DNA from 2 places in the Rhizobium sp. P1_E1 genome. Region 2 is predicted to be linked to the other one. Evidence: predicted binding sites of a transcription regulator. Region 2 holds the regulator's gene; the other holds the start of a gene.
The links. Region 2 encodes LexA, which represses DNA repair genes until DNA is damaged. Its sites were predicted from a motif close to TGTTCNNNNTGTGTTCNG; they were not measured.

Region 1 (5,991 bases), on a different contig from region 2:
GACGAGACCGGGCTGCTTGCTGGACAGCGCCGTCTTGACGATGTCGGCGCCCTCGCCGTCATATTCCTTGGTCATCAGGTCGGGGATCGGCGCGACGATCCAGTTGCCGGCCTGCGACAACAGCGTGACGCGGCCCGAACCGAAAGGATGCAGCGCCTGCAGCTTGTCGGTCAGCGACTTCAGCGAAATGTCGACGCCGCCGACGCCGATCATCTTACCATCAGACATGACCGGATAGGCAATCGAGGTCAGCAGCGTCGGCACATCTGTTCCCTCGGCCATATAGGGCGTGGTGATCGCGCCCTTGCCGCTGTCGGCGGCAAGCTTCCACCATGCGGCGGTATAATCATTATCGAAGGTCGAATATTGAATGCCACCGTCCTTGGTCTTCGACCAGTAGGGCGTGAAGGCGCCGTTCTTGTTGGTGCCTTCGTCATTATTGTTGGCGATCTCGGTGGTTTTGCCGTCAAGCGCGCCGAGCTGCTCGCAGAACCAGCTGCCGAAGGCGAAGGCGTTCTGCTCGAGATTGGCCTTCAACACATTGATCATGCCCTTGCGATCGAGCGATTTGCCTTCATGGCCGCGGCCGATGACGCCCGACATGGTGCGTGCGGCGCTGGCGAGTTCGCCGACATTGGCGGCGATTTCATTGGCGATCGACTTTGCCTCGAGGTTGGCCTGATCCATCGTCAGCGTCTGGACGCGATCCCGGGTCTGGCCGATGAGGAAAAAGTTCGAAACGATGAGAACAAGCGCGATGGCGATGCCGGTGATGACGATGAGTTTCGCGGCAAGCGATTTCATTCGAAAAATGAACATGGGGTCCTCGGGCAAGGATGCGCCGAACGGGCATTCTCCGGCACAGGAGCAAAGGCTCGCCCCATCATGGGGCAGCCGCTTGGAAGTCCGGAATCCGAAAGGCGGGAGGCGCCGGCGACCACGAGGAACATCGCCGGAAATCTCTTAAATTTAAATGAAACTCTATCGATCGGGGCCATGAAAATCGCCGGAACGCCCTGAATTACAGGGAGTTTTGCCGGCGGCTTCGCAAAGAGACGCGGCTATATCCTGTCTGCGACTTCCTCGCTCAAAGGGATCGACGGTTGCGCCCCGGCCTTGAGGCAGGCGAGCGAACCGGCAACCGCCGCGCGGCGCAGCGCCGAGACAAAATCGAGGCCGTCGTCGAGGCTCGCGGCGAAATAACCGCAGAAAGTGTCTCCGGCGCCGACCGTATCGACAGGTTCGATCTTGAGACCTTGCGCCCTTGAAATCGCCCCGTCGCGAATCGCGATGACCCCATCGCCGCCGAGCGTTACGATCAGCGTCTGGCCCGTCTCCGCGTGTAGGCGCACAAGGGCTGCCTCACGCGCTGCGGCGTCCATGCCTTCCTGTCCGGCAAGCCGCTCGAATTCGGTCTCGTTGGCAATGACGATATCGGCGAGCCGGCCGAGACGCGGGGCATCGGGGATCAGCGGCGCGAGGTTGAGGATGCTGGTGACGCCCTTGGCGCGGGCGGCCGACAGCGCGCGCTCGACGGCAGCAGCCGGCACTTCGAGCTGCAGCATCAGGATATCGCCTTCGTTCATGCGGCCGATCGCCGTCTCGGCATCGGTGGGCGTGACCTGGCCATTGGCGCCGGGAACGACGGCAATCATGTTTTCGCCGTCGCCGCCGACAAGGATCAGCGCCGTGCCTGTGGGGCCATCGACATGTTTGATCAGAGAAAGGTCGGTGCCTGCATCATCGAGCAGGGCCAGCGCCTCCGCAGCGAAAGCATCCTTGCCGACGGCGCCGGCCATATGCACGTAGCGGCCGGCGCGCCGGGCCGCCAGCGCCTGGTTGGCGCCCTTGCCGCCGGCGGCCGTGGCAAAGCCGTTGCCGGCCACCGTCTCGCCGGGCTTCGGCAGGCGCTCGGTCGTGGCGATGAGATCCATGTTGATGGACCCGAAAACTGTGATCATGAATGTGTCCCGTCTTCTGGAGCCTGCAAATGAAATCATGCTCCAACTGTTTCATGCGGGCGAGACACTGCCCGAAGCGGTCACTCTTCGTCAACCACCCGGAGCTTCAGAAGACCGGTGCGGCTTTCCACCGATTTAGCCGCGGCTTCGCTGTCGCGGGCGGGTTTTGCATCGCTGCCACCCGCCTCGAATTCCAGCGCTTCGATCTTGGCGCCGCGCCTGGTGAGCTTGTCGGCTGACGTGACCACCATGTCGATATCCTTCTGCGCCATGGCGAAATGGCCCTGCAGCTTGCGCACCCGCTCGTCGAGGCGGCTGAGATCGTCCATCAGGATCGCCACCTCGCCCTGGATCAGATGCGCCTGCGCCCGCATGCGCTGATCCTTGAGCACGGCCTGGATGACCTGGATCGACAGCATCAGCAGCGACGGCGAGACGATGACGATACGCGCGCGGTGCGCCTTCTGCACCACCGGTTCGAAGTGCTCGTGGATCTCGGCGAAGATCGATTCGGACGGCACGAAGAGAAAGGCCGTATCCTGGGTTTCGCCCTGGATCAGATATTTCTCGGAAATGTCCCTTATATGGACCTCCATGTCGCGGCGGAATTGCTGGCCGGCGATCTTGCCGGCCTCGGGGCTGCCGGCGTCGCGGATCGCGTTCCAGGCTTCGAGCGGAAATTTTGCGTCGATCACCAGCGGCGGCGCGCCGTTCGGCATGCGGATCGTGCAGTCCGGCCGCGAACCGTTGGACAGCGTCTGCTGGAAGGCGTAGGCGCCCATCGGCAGGCCGTCGGCGACGATCGTTTCCATCCTGGACTGACCGAAGGCGCCGCGCGTCTGCTTGTTGGACAGAATGGCCTGCAGCCCGACGACATCTTTGGCGAGCGTCTGGATATTGTTCTGTGCGGCATCGATGACCGCCAGCCGCTCCTGCAGCCGCTGCAGGTTCTCATGCGTCGATTTCGTCTGCTCGGTGATTGTCGAGCTGACGCGCTGCGACATGCCGTCGAGGCGTTGGCTGATCGTCTGGTTGAGTTCGCTCTGCCGCGCGCCGAAGACCTCGGTCATGACAGCGATGCGGCCCTGCATCTCCGCCTGGATCTTCAAAAGTTCTGCCATCCGCGCTTCGTTTTCCTCAGCGCGAAAGCTCGCTTCCTCCGCCTGCTCGCGGCGAAGGCTGGCACTGCGCAGGAGAAGCACGACCACCAGCAGGGCGAGGGCGGCGAGACCTCCGCCGATGAGCGCCAGCATGGCCGGGTTGATCGAGGCAAGGGAAAGGGCGAGCGATTCGGAATGGATGGTCATGCCGCGAGCATAACAGAAGAAACGGCAATATATAGATCAAAACGTGAACGGAATGGGCGGCCCCCAATATCCTCGCAAGCCATCGCTCTTCCTCGCTCGGAGAGAAGAAATCGCCGTCCGATTTAACGATTGCTCAACCATATTGGCCAAAACCTGCGCGCAGAAATTCCTTCCCGCGCGCGTCGCGCCAAGTACAGAGATCCCCATGACCGCCCAGCAGACCGAAAACGCCCTCAGGCAGCGCCTCGATTTCATCGAACTGGATGAGGCAGCGCGCAAGTCCATGCGGGATCTGCGCCCGGTCATATCGGAGCTGATCGGCGGTGCCCTCGATAAATTCTACGCCAAGATCGCTAAGACCCCGGCTGTCGCAGGCTTCTTCGCCGATAAGAACCATGTCGGCCATGCCAAGAAGCGCCAGCAGGATCATTGGGCCAATCTCGCCGGCGGCGCGTTCGACGAGAGCTATGTCAACGGCGTGACCGCGGTCGGCCGGACGCACGCCCGCATCGGGCTGGAGCCGCGCTGGTATATTGGCGGTTATGCCATCGTCATGTCCGAGCTCGTCAAGGGCATCATGGAGAAGCAGTGGCCGTCGATCTTTGCGCGCCGAGAGGGCAAGGCATTGGCCGAGAAGCTGTCGGCCGTCATCAAGGCCGGTATGCTGGACATGGACTATTCCATCTCGGTCTATCTCGAGACGCTCGAAGCCAAGCGCCGCGCCTTGGAAGAAGAGCGTGCCCAGGCCGAATCCGATCAGGCGATCGCGTTGGAGCAGCTGCGCCTCGGTCTGGAAGCGCTGTCGAACGGCGATCTCGAAGCCACCCTGCCGTCCGACCTGCCGGGCAATTTCCGGCAGATGGCCGAGGACTACAACCGCGCCGTCAGCGCCCTTCGCCAGTCCTTCGCCTCCGTGCGCGAGACTTCTGGTCATATCATGAGCGGCGCCGACGTCATTTCCAATGCAACCAACGATCTGGCGCTGCGCACTGCCCAGCAAGCGGCAGGCGTCGAGGAGAGTTCGGCCGCCCTGCAGCAGCTGTCCGTCAGCGTCGGTCAGACGGCGGCCAATGCCGAGAAGGCTTCGGACGCCGTGCGTGAGACGCAAGAGAAGGCGAAGAACTCGGGCGAACTCGTCACCAGCGCCGTCTCGGCGATGGCCGGCATCGAGAAATCCTCGACCGGGATCTCCAAGATCATCGGCGTTATCGATGAGATCGCCTTCCAGACTAATCTGCTGGCGCTGAACGCTGGCGTTGAGGCGGCGCGCGCCGGCGATGCCGGCAAGGGTTTTGCCGTCGTCGCCCAGGAAGTCCGCCAGCTCGCCCAGCGCACCGCGGAAGCGGCCAAGGAGATCAAGAACCTGATCTCGCAGAGCTCGACCCAGGTCAATCAGGGCGTCGGCATCGTCTCCAGCACCGGCGAAGCGCTGAACGACATGATCAGCCGCATCGACATCATCAACCGTTTCGTCGCCGATATCGCCGCCGCCGCCCGCGATCAGGCGACCGGCGTCAACGAGGTCAGCGTCGCCGTCCGCAACATGGGTGCGATCACCCAGCAGAATTCGGACATGGTCGAACAGTCTTCGGCGGAAACGCGCCGCCTCAAGGACGAGGTGGAAACCCTGATCGAGCTGCTGCGGCGCTTCCGCGCCCGGCCGGAAGGCCATTCCGTCAGTGCTGCCCGCCGGGCGGCCTGAGGCGAATAGAGCCTTTCCTGGTCAGATTGCAGCATTCTGCCGGAGCAGGTTTTCGTCAGGGCAAAGGCGATTGGCGACGGGCATACCTCTTGGTACGTCCGAGCCGATCGCCTTTGATCCTGGCGGAAAGATGCCCGGCCCTTCGGGTTGGCTGAAACGGGCCGGCTGATCGACCGGCCGGCTTGGCCGTAGAGCTTGGCTACGACGCGCGCCGGCCGGTCGACCATCCGACTCCGTTTGAGCCAACAGAATGATTCAATCTGACCAGGAAAGGCTCTATGGCGAAATTCCAGGCGGGGATGCAAAAAAGCGTATTCCCCGCCTGCCGGATAATTCCATAGTCGGAAAAGATGGGTTATGGGAACGCCATGACCATCAAGCCACTCATCATTCTTCCCGATCCCGTTCTCCGCCAGCTGTCCAAGCCGATCGAGCGGGTGGACTCCGACCTGCAGCGTCTTGCCGACGATATGCTCGAAACCATGTACGACGCGCCGGGCATCGGCCTTGCCGCCATCCAGATCGGCGTGCCGCGTCGCATGCTCGTCATCGACATCTCGCGCGAGGGCGAGGAAAAGCAGCCGCAGGTCTTCATCAATCCTGAGATCGTCAAATCCTCCGACGAGCACTCCGTTTATGAGGAAGGCTGTCTTTCGATTCCGGATTATTATGCCGAGGTCGAGCGCCCGGCTGTCGTCTCGGTCAAATATCTCGACCTGAACGGCAAGGAACAGACAGTGGAAGCCGACGGACTGCTCGCCACCTGCCTGCAGCACGAGATCGACCACCTGAACGGCGTGCTCTTCATCGATTATATCTCGCGGCTGAAGCGGGAGATGGTCATCAAGAAATTCACCAAGGCGGCAAAGTCAAAGGCGCTGTGACGCTGCGTTGAAAATTCACCGGCGAGACACTATGATATCACCGATATCATGATGGAGGTGCCGAATGGGTGACCTGCTTATTCGAGATGTTCCGGATGCAATGAAGCTGCAGCTTCAGGAAAGCGCGCAGCGCAACG
Region 2 (11,251 bases):
GATCTTTCTCTTCTTATGATGCTTTGTCCACATACACGCATGCTCTTGAACGCATTACCAATTCGTTCAATCTAACGCGCAGAGATTAACCGTTCGTTGACTCTAAAATCCGCGCAACAAAAAACCCGCGCCGGGAAGGCGCGGGTCAAGCCATTGAACATCAGATCCGATCAGCCGCGAATGATCGAGCGGCCGGCATACTGGGCCTGCGGGCCGAGGCCCTCTTCGATGCGGATCAGCTGGTTGTACTTGGCAAGACGGTCGGAACGCGACAGCGAGCCGGTCTTGATCTGACCGCAGTTGGTGGCGACCGCGAGATCGGCGATGGTCGAATCTTCGGTCTCGCCGGAGCGGTGCGACATGACGGCGGTATAGGCCGCCTTGTGCGCCGTGTTGACGGCATCGAGCGTTTCCGTCAGCGAGCCGATCTGGTTGACCTTGACGAGGATCGAGTTGGCGACGCCCATGCGGATGCCGTCGCGAAGACGGGCGGAGTTGGTAACGAAGAGATCGTCGCCGACGAGCTGGGTCTTCTTGCCGGTCAGGTCAGTCAGCGTCTTCCAGCCGTCCCAATCGTCTTCGGCCATGCCGTCCTCGATCGAGATGATCGGATACTTGGCGGCGAGCTCAGCCAGATATTCGGCCATGGCGCCCGATTCCAGCGTGCGGCCTTCCCCTTCGAGAACGTATTTGCCGTCCTTGAAGAATTCGGTCGAGGCGCAGTCGAGGCCGAGGTAGATGTCCTCGCCCGGCTTGTAGCCGGCTTTCTCGACCGACTTCATGATGAAGTCGAGAGCTTCCGAAGCACTCTTCAGACCCGGTGCGAAACCGCCTTCGTCGCCGACATTGGTGTTATGGCCCTGCGCGGCAAGTTCCTTGCGCAGCGTATGGAAGACTTCCGAACCCATGCGCACGGCTTCGGCGATCGAATCGGCGCCGACCGGCAGGATCATGAACTCTTGGAAATCGATCGGATTGTCGGCGTGGGCGCCGCCGTTGATGATGTTCATCATCGGCACCGGCAGCAGGCTGGCGGAAGCGCCGCCGACATAACGGTAGAGCGGCAGGCCGGACGCCTGGGCAGCAGCCTTGGCGACGGCGAGCGACACGCCGAGGATGGCGTTGGCGCCGAGGCGCGACTTGTTCGGCGTGCCGTCCAGCTCGATCATGATATTGTCGATCTGGATCTGGTTTTCGGCGTCGATGCCACCGATCGCGTCGAAGATCTCGGTGTTGGCGGCTTCCACCGCCTTTTCGACACCCTTGCCGAGGTAGCGCTTGCCGCCATCGCGCAGTTCGACCGCCTCATGCGCGCCCGTCGAGGCGCCCGAGGGAACGGCCGCGCGGCCCATGCTGCCATCTTCGAGATAGACATCGACTTCGACGGTGGGGTTGCCACGGCTATCGAGAATCTCGCGGGCGATGATATCGGTGATTGCAGTCATGGGTTCTTCCTGCTCGGTGGGTGGTGATAAGTCGGTTCGAAACCTGTCTTAGTCGAAGGCGTGCAAATTACAATGCTGCAATTTCCAGCCTTCGAACCAGTGTTTGGATCTCGCCTAAAGCGCGTCGCGATCTTTCAGATTCGCTTGCCACGCTTTAGGTCTTTGGCTTTCCGCATGTCGTTGTCGCAAAACCGCTGCACACTTTTTCGCGACATGCCTATAGCACGATCATGTCAGGCTGTTGAACGTCAAGCCTTGGCGACCGCATCGAAGGCAAGCAGCTTTTCAAGCAGCCGCGGCATGTCCTTGAGATAGACCATGTTCGGGCCGTCCGAAGGTGCATTGTCGGGGTCCTGGTGGGTTTCGACGAAGACACCGGCAACACCGGCAGCCACTGCTGCGCGCGCCAGTGTTTCCACGAATTCCCGCTGACCGCCGGAGGAATCGCCCTGCCCGCCCGGCTGCGCAACGGAATGGGTGGCATCGAAGATAACGGGTGCGCCCATCGCCGCCATGATCGGCAGCGAGCGCATGTCGGAAACCAGCGTATTATAGCCGAATGAGGCGCCACGCTCGCACAGCAGCACGTTCGGATTGCCGCTGGCGTTGAGCTTCTTCAGGACGTTCTTCATATCCCAGGGAGCGAGGAACTGGCCCTTCTTGACATTGACGACGCGGCCGGTCTTGGCGGCGGCGATGAGAAGGTCGGTCTGGCGGCAAAGGAAGGCCGGGATCTGCAGGACGTCGACGACCTTTGCCACCTCCGCGCATTGCTCGGCGGTATGAACGTCGGTCAGGACAGGAAAGCCGAATTCCTTCTTGAGGTCGGCAAAGACCTCCATGCCCTTTTCGATCCCGATGCCGCGTTCAGCCGAAAGAGAGGTGCGGTTCGCCTTGTCGAAGGAGCTCTTGTAAACGAGGCCGATGCCGAGCTTTGCGCAAAGCTCTTTCAGCGTACCGGCAACCATGAAGGCGTGGTCGCGGCTCTCCATCTGGCAGGGACCGGCAATCAGCGACAGGCGGCCGGTATTGGAAAAGGTCACCTGGCCTTGGCCTTCGCCGATCTTGACTTCGGAATTCGTCTCAGTGCTCATCGTGTCTCCTCGAAGGCGAAGAGCGTGCCCTGCCCGGGCGCGGGCTTCACCAGAATGCGATTGTTCTTGCGCGTGTATGTCACCCCGTTAGCAGCCAAATGCGCTTCTGTCACGGCAAGATCGGCGACAATGAAGAGGATTGCCCGGCCACGCAGGCCGCGATCGGCGGATGATCCGGCGATCTCGAAATAGGCTTCTAGCCCTTCCGGCGTCATCAGGCTGATTTTCGCGTTCGAAGCAGCAACATTGACGCCAAAACCGGTTTTCTCGACTGCCGCCTGCGCCACGGCAAGGCCGACGAAGGCCCCGAAAGCAGCAGCATCAGGCGCGCAGAGCGCGATCTCGGCAATGCCGGTGACGCCATTGGCATGCGTCTCCAGCGCGCCGCGGTCGGCCGGCAGCGGATTGACGCGTTCGACGCTGAAAAGGAAGAGATCGGGCGCTCGCAGGTCACCGGCAAAAGCCAGCTTGAAGCCGGCGATGCTCTCGGAACCGTCCGGCATCGTCATCGGCCGGGTGAACTGCAGCATCTCGCCGGCGCTCGATCCGTTGCCGACGAAGTTCTGATGATCGATGCCGGCATCCTTACTGCCGAAAGCAAGCCCCGAAAGCCCCTCCTCGCCGCAGCGGAAGCGGAAGGCCCGGTTGCGGGCGGTGAAGACATTGCCTTGCCGCGCTGAGGCCTCGCTCTCCTCGACACTCGCAATCCCGAGCGGCTCCAGATAGGTCTTGTCGGCAAAAAAGACGCAGGCGTTTTCCGTTCCGAAGGGATGGCGTGCATCGGCGGCAACGGTGAAGCCGAGCTTGCCAAGCCTCTCGCGCGCCAGATCGATATTGACGACGGGCAGCACCACATGATCCAGCGGATGCGGCTTGGCGGAACGCTCGTTCATGATATCCCTCCTGGAAACGGCAAGAGATGTGCGATGGCGCGCCCCTCAATGCAACAGATGTGTCCCAATCCGGCGAATGAAAATAAAAATCTCAACGAGTTGGCGCCAAGTTTTACGGAAATTTAGCTACTTGCGGAACACATATGGAACATATAGTGTCTGTTCTGGATTTGTTTCAATCACGAGGTCACAACGTCGATGCTCACGCGCAAACAACAGGAGCTTCTCCTTTTCATTCATGAGCGCATGAAGGAATCCGGCGTTCCGCCATCTTTCGACGAAATGAAGGATGCCCTGGACCTCGCTTCCAAGTCCGGGATTCACCGGCTGATTACGGCGCTCGAGGAACGTGGCTTCATTCGCCGCCTACCGAACCGCGCCCGTGCGCTCGAGGTTATCAAGCTTCCGGAGGCCTACAGCCCCAGCATTCAGCCCCGGCGGGGCTTTTCGCCCAGCGTCATCGAGGGCAGCCTTGGCAAGCCGCAGCCGGTCGCCACTCCTGCTCCCGCAAAACCCGTCGCCGACAACGGCAACTCGGTCTCCGTGCCGGTCATGGGCCGTATCGCCGCCGGTGTTCCGATCTCGGCGATCCAGAACAACACCCACGACATCGTCGTTCCGGCCGACATGCTCGGTTCCGGTGAACATTATGCGCTCGAGGTCAAGGGCGATTCGATGATCGACGCCGGCATCTTCGACGGCGACACCGTGATTATTCGCAACGGCAGCACAGCAAGTCCTGGTGACATCGTCGTTGCTCTCGTCGACGACGAAGAAGCGACACTCAAACGCTTCCGCCGCAAAGGCGCCTCGATCGCGCTGGAGGCGGCCAACCCGGCTTACGAGACCCGGATTTTCGGGCCGGACCGCGTCAAGGTTCAGGGCAAGCTCGTCGGCCTCATTCGCCGCTATCACTGACATCAGGCAGTCTGGATTCGGCAAAACTGTTGCTGCGCCAGTCATAGGCGCGATGCCGCATCCATGGCCGCGACAATGCATCGAATGCGGTTGCGACCTCCAGGCCGGCGTCGGCGAAGCGCAACTCGACGGAACCGGTCCTGCGCAGCGTTTCGCCGGTGAAGAGCGTCGCCCCTGAGCGGCAGTTGTTGAAGCGCAGGCGGACCGACGTCACGACGATATCGGCCGCGTCGCATGCCGGACCGAGATAGGCGGCATTGTCGATGACAGCAACCACGTGACCATTGCCAAGCCTTGATGTGCACCAGGCCTTCTTGACGCAGGAAAAGCGGTTTGCTTCACCGGCCGCTGCAGCCGCCCGCATCGCCGACCTTGCTTCGTTCTGCTGATCGCGGGAAAGCCTGACACGGCGGTCTTCTCCCTCCGGCGGAATAACAGGACCATCCAGCATCTTCGGCGGGTGATGCGTCGGCAGGACCAGCGCTCTCTGCCACTGGTCGAAGATGAAATCCGGCGGTCTTTCACGGTTGGAAGCCATGGCCCCCGCCTCGACGATTGCGACGAGACCACCATCCTCCGAAATCGCCAGATCCGGCGGCCGGGGAACCGGCAGAAGCAAGAGGACGAGCGTCGAGACCGCGATGATCGATGTGCCGATATGGCGCAGCCGGGTGCGGAGCAGCGTCAGCAGCAGAAAGCCTGCGACGGCTATCGCGAAATACCAAGCGGGCAAGCGGCCGATGCCGATGTCGCCACCCCAGCCGGACACCGTCTTTGCGATCGCGATCACCAGATCGAGGCCGAATCCGACGACCTTCCAAGGCAAAACGTCCAGACCGAAAGGCATGAGCAGCATCGCCAGCAACCCGGCCGGCATGATGATGAAGGAGATGATCGGCATCGTCGCGAGGTTTGCCGGCAGGCCATAGGCAGTCAGGCGATGAAAATGCTCGATCGAAAACAGCGCGGTGGAAAAGCCGCCGATCAGCGAGGTCAGGAAGACGCCGCCGAAGAAACCCGCAACCGTAACGACGGGCCGAAACACCGGCAGCTTCAGGAAAGCGTTTTCGCGGACGCGCCGGTCCTTCCACAGCTGGTAGCCAGATACCAACGCCAATGTCGCGGCAAAGGACATCTGGAAGCTCGGACCCAAGACCTCGGACGGTGAAATGGCGAGAATGACGAGCGCCGAGAGAGCGACATTGCGCAGGCTGATCGACGGCCGGTCGAAGAAGACGGCAATCAACATGATCGCCATCATGATGAAGGCGCGTTCGGCCGAGACGGCAAAGCCGGAGATCAGGAAATAGGCCGTGACGGCGATGAGCGCGCCGGCAGCGGCGATCTTCTTGGTCGGATAGGCTTGGGCGACACCGGGAAAGAGGCTGAGCAGCATGCGGAAACCGACGAAGAAGATGCCGGCTGACAGCGCCATATTGAGGCCGGAGATAGCGATGATATGAGCCAGACCGGACTGGCGCAGCGCCTCCGTCGTCTCATTCGAGATGGCGCGCCGCTCGTCCGTCACCAGAGCAGCGGCAAAAGCGCCGGTGTCGCCGGGCAGGATCGACCTTATGCGGTCGCCGATACCGCTGCGCAGCCGGTAGAGACCTTCGAGCAGCGCTTCCGTCGTCGATCTGGCCGCTTGCGGACCTGCCTGCAAATCGACCTTTGTCGGCGCACCGTAGAAGAAGCCGTTGGCGCCGATGCCATCGAAATAGGCACCGAAGGAGAAGTCGTTGAGCTCAGGAAGCGCTGGACCTGCTGGCGGCGTCAGCCGTGCTCTGCCGGTTATGATATCACCGATCTCGAAAGGCGCGTCCGCGCCGCGGGCGATCGCGGTTATGCGCCCCGGCGGCCGCTTCACCTCCGGCGCCTCTGTGTCGGTGACGGCAAGAATATAGCGCCACCGCCCGCGACCATCGCCTTCGCGCCGCTCGACACGGCCGGTCACCGTCGTCGTCACTGATGAATCGAGGATCACGGTCGAAGCCCGTCGGCTCTCGAGCTGCGCCGAGACCACGCCGCAGGCGACAAGTGCAAGCGCCAGCAGCGTTGCCCGCAAAGCCGCCCGGCTGCGGCTGGCGATGAGAACCGCGACGGTCAGCACCAACAGGCAGAGCAGCGATGCAATGAGCGGGAAGTCCGATGCCGCTAGAAACCAGAAGGCTGAGCCGGCGCCGAGGAAGACCGGTGAGAACAGCAGCAGGCGGCCATGGTCCGCCTCTTCGCCCAGCATGCGCATGCCGGCACGCAGCGATTGCGAGGCTGCTGCCGGCAGCCGGTGGCGCCACGGTGTCGCCGACTGCGTCGTTGGCGGCCGCGTCACCACGACAGCCGGAGAAAAACCGGCGGAGTCGGCAAGGCCGGCGCCTGCTTCCGGCCGCAATTCGACTGTCGTCAACTCCTGCATGTGCTGCCCAAAGTCACTCGCCCCGACAGGCAGAATGCAACCGCCAATCAAATCCGGCAAGAATAATCGATTGAAAAGTGAGGGAAAATTGAAAGAGCCAAAAGAGCAGTCGAATCATCGGCTTCCGATATGCATGCGGCTCATCGCTGCAGTGCCTAAAAGGTGATACTGCAATGCACAAAATGCCATCACGGTAACTTGGCATTAGCCTCGCGATCATATAGCTATCGGTGAGGACGCTTAACCCCTATGGCGCTTTTATGGCGCCACCGCCATTTCGGAGGATCAGCATGACGGATCAAAGCGCTACAATAAAAATCGGTGACAAATCAGTCGACCTTGCCGTTAAAAGCGGAACGATCGGCCCGAGCGTCATCGATATCGGTGCCCTCTACAAGAACACGGCTTCCTTCACCTACGATCCGGGTTTCACGTCGACTGCATCCTGTGAATCGAAAATCACCTACATCGACGGCGACGAAGGTGTCCTGTTGCATCGCGGCTATCCGATCGAGCAGCTCGCCGAACATGGCGACTTCCTCGAGGTCTGCTACCTCTTGCTTTACGGCGAACTGCCGACCACCGTGCAGAAGAAGGATTTCGATTATCGCGTCACGCACCACACCATGGTGCACGAGCAGATGAGCCGCTTCTTCACCGGCTTCCGCCGCGATGCGCATCCGATGGCCGTCATGTGCGGCTGCGTCGGCGCGCTGTCGGCCTTCTACCACGACTCCACCGACATCACCGATCCGCACCAGCGCATGGTCGCCAGCCTGCGCATGATCGCCAAGATGCCGACGCTTGCCGCCATGGCCTACAAGTACCATATCGGCCAGCCCTTCGTTTACCCGAAGAACGACCTCGACTACGCCTCGAACTTCCTGCGCATGTGTTTTGCCGTGCCTTGCGAGGAATATGTGGTCAATCCGGTGCTTGCCCGCGCCATGGACCGCATCTTCATCCTGCATGCCGATCATGAGCAGAACGCCTCGACCTCGACCGTCCGTCTCGCCGGTTCGTCGGGCGCCAACCCGTTCGCCTGCATCGCTGCCGGCATCGCCTGCCTCTGGGGCCCCGCGCATGGCGGCGCCAACGAAGCAGCGCTCAACATGCTGAACGAGATCGGCTCGGTCGACCACATTCCGGAATATATCGCCCGCGCCAAGGACAAGAACGATCCGTTCCGCCTGATGGGCTTCGGTCACCGCGTCTACAAGAACTATGATCCGCGCGCCAAGATCATGCAGAAGACGACGCATGAAGTGCTTGGCGAACTCGGCATCAAGGATGATCCGTTGCTCGAAGTGGCGATGGAGCTGGAGCGCATCGCGCTCTCCGACGAATATTTCATCGAAAAGAAGCTCTATCCGAACATCGACTTCTATTCCGGCATCACGCTGAAGGCGCTGGGCTTCCCCACGACCATGTTCACCGTGCTCTTCGCGCTTGCCCGCACCGTCGGCTGGATCGCGCAGTGGAACGAGATGATCGAGGATCCGGAACAGCGCATCGGCCGTCCGCGCCAGCTCTATGTCGGCGAACCGAAGCGCGATTACATCCCGGTTTCGAAGCGCTGATCGCTTTAAAAGAACCCAAAAGAAAACCCGGTCAGAAACGACCGGGTTTTTTCTTTTTCAGCACGTCGAGAAGGATCTCGGCGGCGTGCTCGCCGGGCGGCTTTTCGGTCTGCATGCGTTGCCAGACGAGATCGTAACCCTCGTTCATTGCCTTCAATTGGAGCGTATCGGCCGACAGCCGCTCCATCCAGCGCGCCAGGCTGGCGCCGCGGACCACCTCGTTCAGATATTCCGGCACGACGGCATAATCGGCGATGATATTGGGCAATGCGCCCGTCCATACCTTGATGCGCTTGGTCAGCAGGCTGATGATCCAATCCGTCTTATAGACGGACACCGTCGGCACGCCGGCAAGGCCGAGTTCGAGGATTACCGTACCGGAAGCCGCCATCGCGGCATCCGCTTCGGCAAAGGCCTTCCACTTCTGCATGGATCCGACCACGACCTCCGGCGGCGTGGCCCAGCCGGCGACGAGACCCTTCACCAGCGCTTCATTGTGCGGCACGGTGGGCAGCAAGAAACGCATCGGGCCGTTGCGGGCGACGAGATCCCTGGCCGCGTCCTCGAAAAACGGCAGCAGCCTGCTGATTTCGGAGGATCTTGACCCAGGAAGCATCAGGATCGTCTTGCCCGCTTCGCTGACGGGTGCGCGCCCGGTGCGCAGCCGCCGCGCTTCGAGCAGCGCCGGATCGGCGGTCAGGCGATGGCCGACATAGGTGGTCTCAGGCCCGCCGAGCGTGCGCATCACTGCCGGCTCGAAGGGCAGGACGGCGAGCACATGATCGACGTAGCCGAGCATGCGCGTGGCGCGATATTCCTTCCAGGCCCAAACGCTCGGACAGACGTAATTGACAACAGGCAGATCGGGCAGCGCGGTGCGGACACGCTTGGCGACACGATGGGTGAAATCCGGGCTATCGATGATGAGAAGTATATCAGGCCTTGCGGCAATGATGGCAGCCGTCGTCTGGCGGATCAGGGTATAGAGCTTCGGCAGCCGGCTCAGCACCTGGGTGATGCCCATGATCGACAGCTCGGAGAAATCGAACAGAGATCGCAAGCCTTCCGCCTGCAGCCCCTCGCCGCCGACGCCGACGAGTTCCAACGGTCCGCTATGAATCCGCTTAAGGGCGGCGATGAGATCTGCTCCAAGCAGATCCCCCGACACCTCGCCGGCAATGACGGCGATCTTCAGCGGCGCCCCGTTCATTCGAGCCCCCATGACGGCAGGCCGCGATCGATGCCGCAGACGAAAAGCCCGGCCTCATCGGCGGCTTTGATGACGGCGGCGCGATCGAGCACCAGCGAGCGGCCGGCCTCGACGGCGACGCCGGCAAGGCCGGCTTTCCTCGCGTTCAAGACCGTGGAAACGCCGATCGCCGGCAGGTCTGCACGGATATCCTGTTGCGGCTTGCAGAGCTTGACAAGCGCGCCGCGGCGGCGCGGCGAGATGCGCCCGGCGGCTCTGAGACCCGCGACACGCTCCAGCATCTCGTCCGTGCCCTCAAGACCCTCCAGCGCGACGATACGCCCGCCGATGGCGACGGCGCCCTGGCCGACATCGAGCCGGCCGAGCATTTCGGCGGCTTCCGCCGCGCGGTTGATATCGCGCCGGTCTTCTTCGCCCGGTATCGCCGTGCCGAGCGGGCCGACGGCGGCAAGAAGGTCGGGGGCGATCTCATGGGCACCGACGACGCGCCGGCCGTTTCCCTCGATCAGCCGGATCACCATCTGCAGCACCGTATCGTCGCCGCCGGACAGCAAGGTGCGGATCGCGGCCGGCATCTTCATCAGAGTGCGCAGCGTCGGGCGCACCTCGCGCCATTCCGGCCGGCGCCGCACGCTGCCGGACATGACGACACGGCCGATGCCGTAGCGGTTCAAGAGGCCCTCGAGAGCTGCAAAATCGCCGATACCGATGACGGCATGGTCATACCCTTCCCAGCGCCGGTCGCTTTCGTCCTTCAGCGCGACGATGACGGGATTTTCGCCCGCCGCTCGCGCGGCTTCGGCGACATAGGAAGGCAGAAGGCCGCCGCCGGCGATGATCGCCAGCCGGCCCGCAGCGGTGTCGCCGGATAAAGTCACGGACTAGCCCTTCTGTCCCCGGGTCGGCGAGGACAAGGCGCGGTCGCTGTCAGCGGCGATGAAATCGAGGATGTGGACCACCTGCTCGCAATCGGCATATTCTTCGCGGATGGCGGCGGCGTTTTCGCGGACCGAGCCCGTTCCTTCGAAGATCGACTTGTAGGCGCGGCGCACTCTATGAATGACGGCGCGGTCGACACCGGCGCGCGTCATGCCGACGACGTTGAGGCCGCTCAGCAGCCCGGGATTGCCGTTCAGCATGCCGTAGGGAATCACGTCGTAGCTCACTGCCGAGAGCCCGCCGACGAAGGCCTGACGGCCGACGCGGGTGAACTGGTGAACGGCCGAGCCACCACCCAGGATGACGCGATCCTCGATGACGACATGACCGGCGAGCATGACGTTGTTCGACATGATCACGTGATTGCCGACCCGGCAGTCATGCGCGACATGGGAATTGGCAAGGAAGAGGTTGTTGTCGCCGACGATCGTCTGGCCGCCGAAATCGGCCGTGCCGGTGTTCATCGTCACGCCTTCGCGGATCGTGCAGTTGGCGCCGACCGTCAGCGTCGTTTCCTCGCCGCCGTGATGCACGCTCTGCGGATCGCCGCCGACGACCGCCATCGGGAAGATGCGCGTGCCCTTGCCGATCACAGTGCGGCCGGTAACGACCGCATGCGACAAAAGCTCGACATTCGCATGCAGGACGACGTGCGACCCAACATGGCAGAAGGGACCGATCTTGACGCCCTCACCGATAACAGCACCGTCTTCGACGGCGGCCATCGGATGAATGCGGGCGCTTTCGGCGATAGTGCTC

Region 1: AC1D1Z_RS00075 (DNA recombination protein RmuC) is a predicted target of LexA. The motif match lies at 3,301-3,318, and genes of this name have one in related genera.

The regions. Positions count from the first base shown of each region.
Region 1 covers NZ_JBFUAY010000001.1:9,505-15,495, reverse strand. The annotation lists gene AC1D1Z_RS00085 (methyl-accepting chemotaxis protein) at 1-819, opposite strand, end outside; gene AC1D1Z_RS00080 (ribokinase) at 1,062-1,961, opposite strand; gene AC1D1Z_RS00075 (DNA recombination protein RmuC) at 2,042-3,268, opposite strand; gene AC1D1Z_RS00070 (methyl-accepting chemotaxis protein) at 3,474-4,970, shown strand; gene def (peptide deformylase) at 5,339-5,854, shown strand; gene AC1D1Z_RS00060 (FitA-like ribbon-helix-helix domain-containing protein) at 5,919-5,991, shown strand, end outside.
Region 2 covers NZ_JBFUAY010000013.1:25,629-36,879, forward strand. The annotation lists gene AC1D1Z_RS07755 (FtsB family cell division protein) at 1-33, opposite strand, end outside; gene eno (phosphopyruvate hydratase) at 171-1,445, opposite strand; gene kdsA (3-deoxy-8-phosphooctulonate synthase) at 1,694-2,539, opposite strand; gene AC1D1Z_RS07770 (VOC family protein) at 2,536-3,432, opposite strand; gene lexA (transcriptional repressor LexA) at 3,631-4,350, shown strand; gene AC1D1Z_RS07780 (ComEC/Rec2 family competence protein) at 4,331-6,763, opposite strand; gene gltA (citrate synthase) at 7,054-8,343, shown strand; gene lpxB (lipid-A-disaccharide synthase) at 8,375-9,553, opposite strand; gene AC1D1Z_RS07795 (LpxI family protein) at 9,550-10,431, opposite strand; gene lpxA (acyl-ACP--UDP-N-acetylglucosamine O-acyltransferase) at 10,435-11,251, opposite strand, start outside; gene fabZ (3-hydroxyacyl-ACP dehydratase FabZ) at 11,250-11,251, opposite strand, start outside.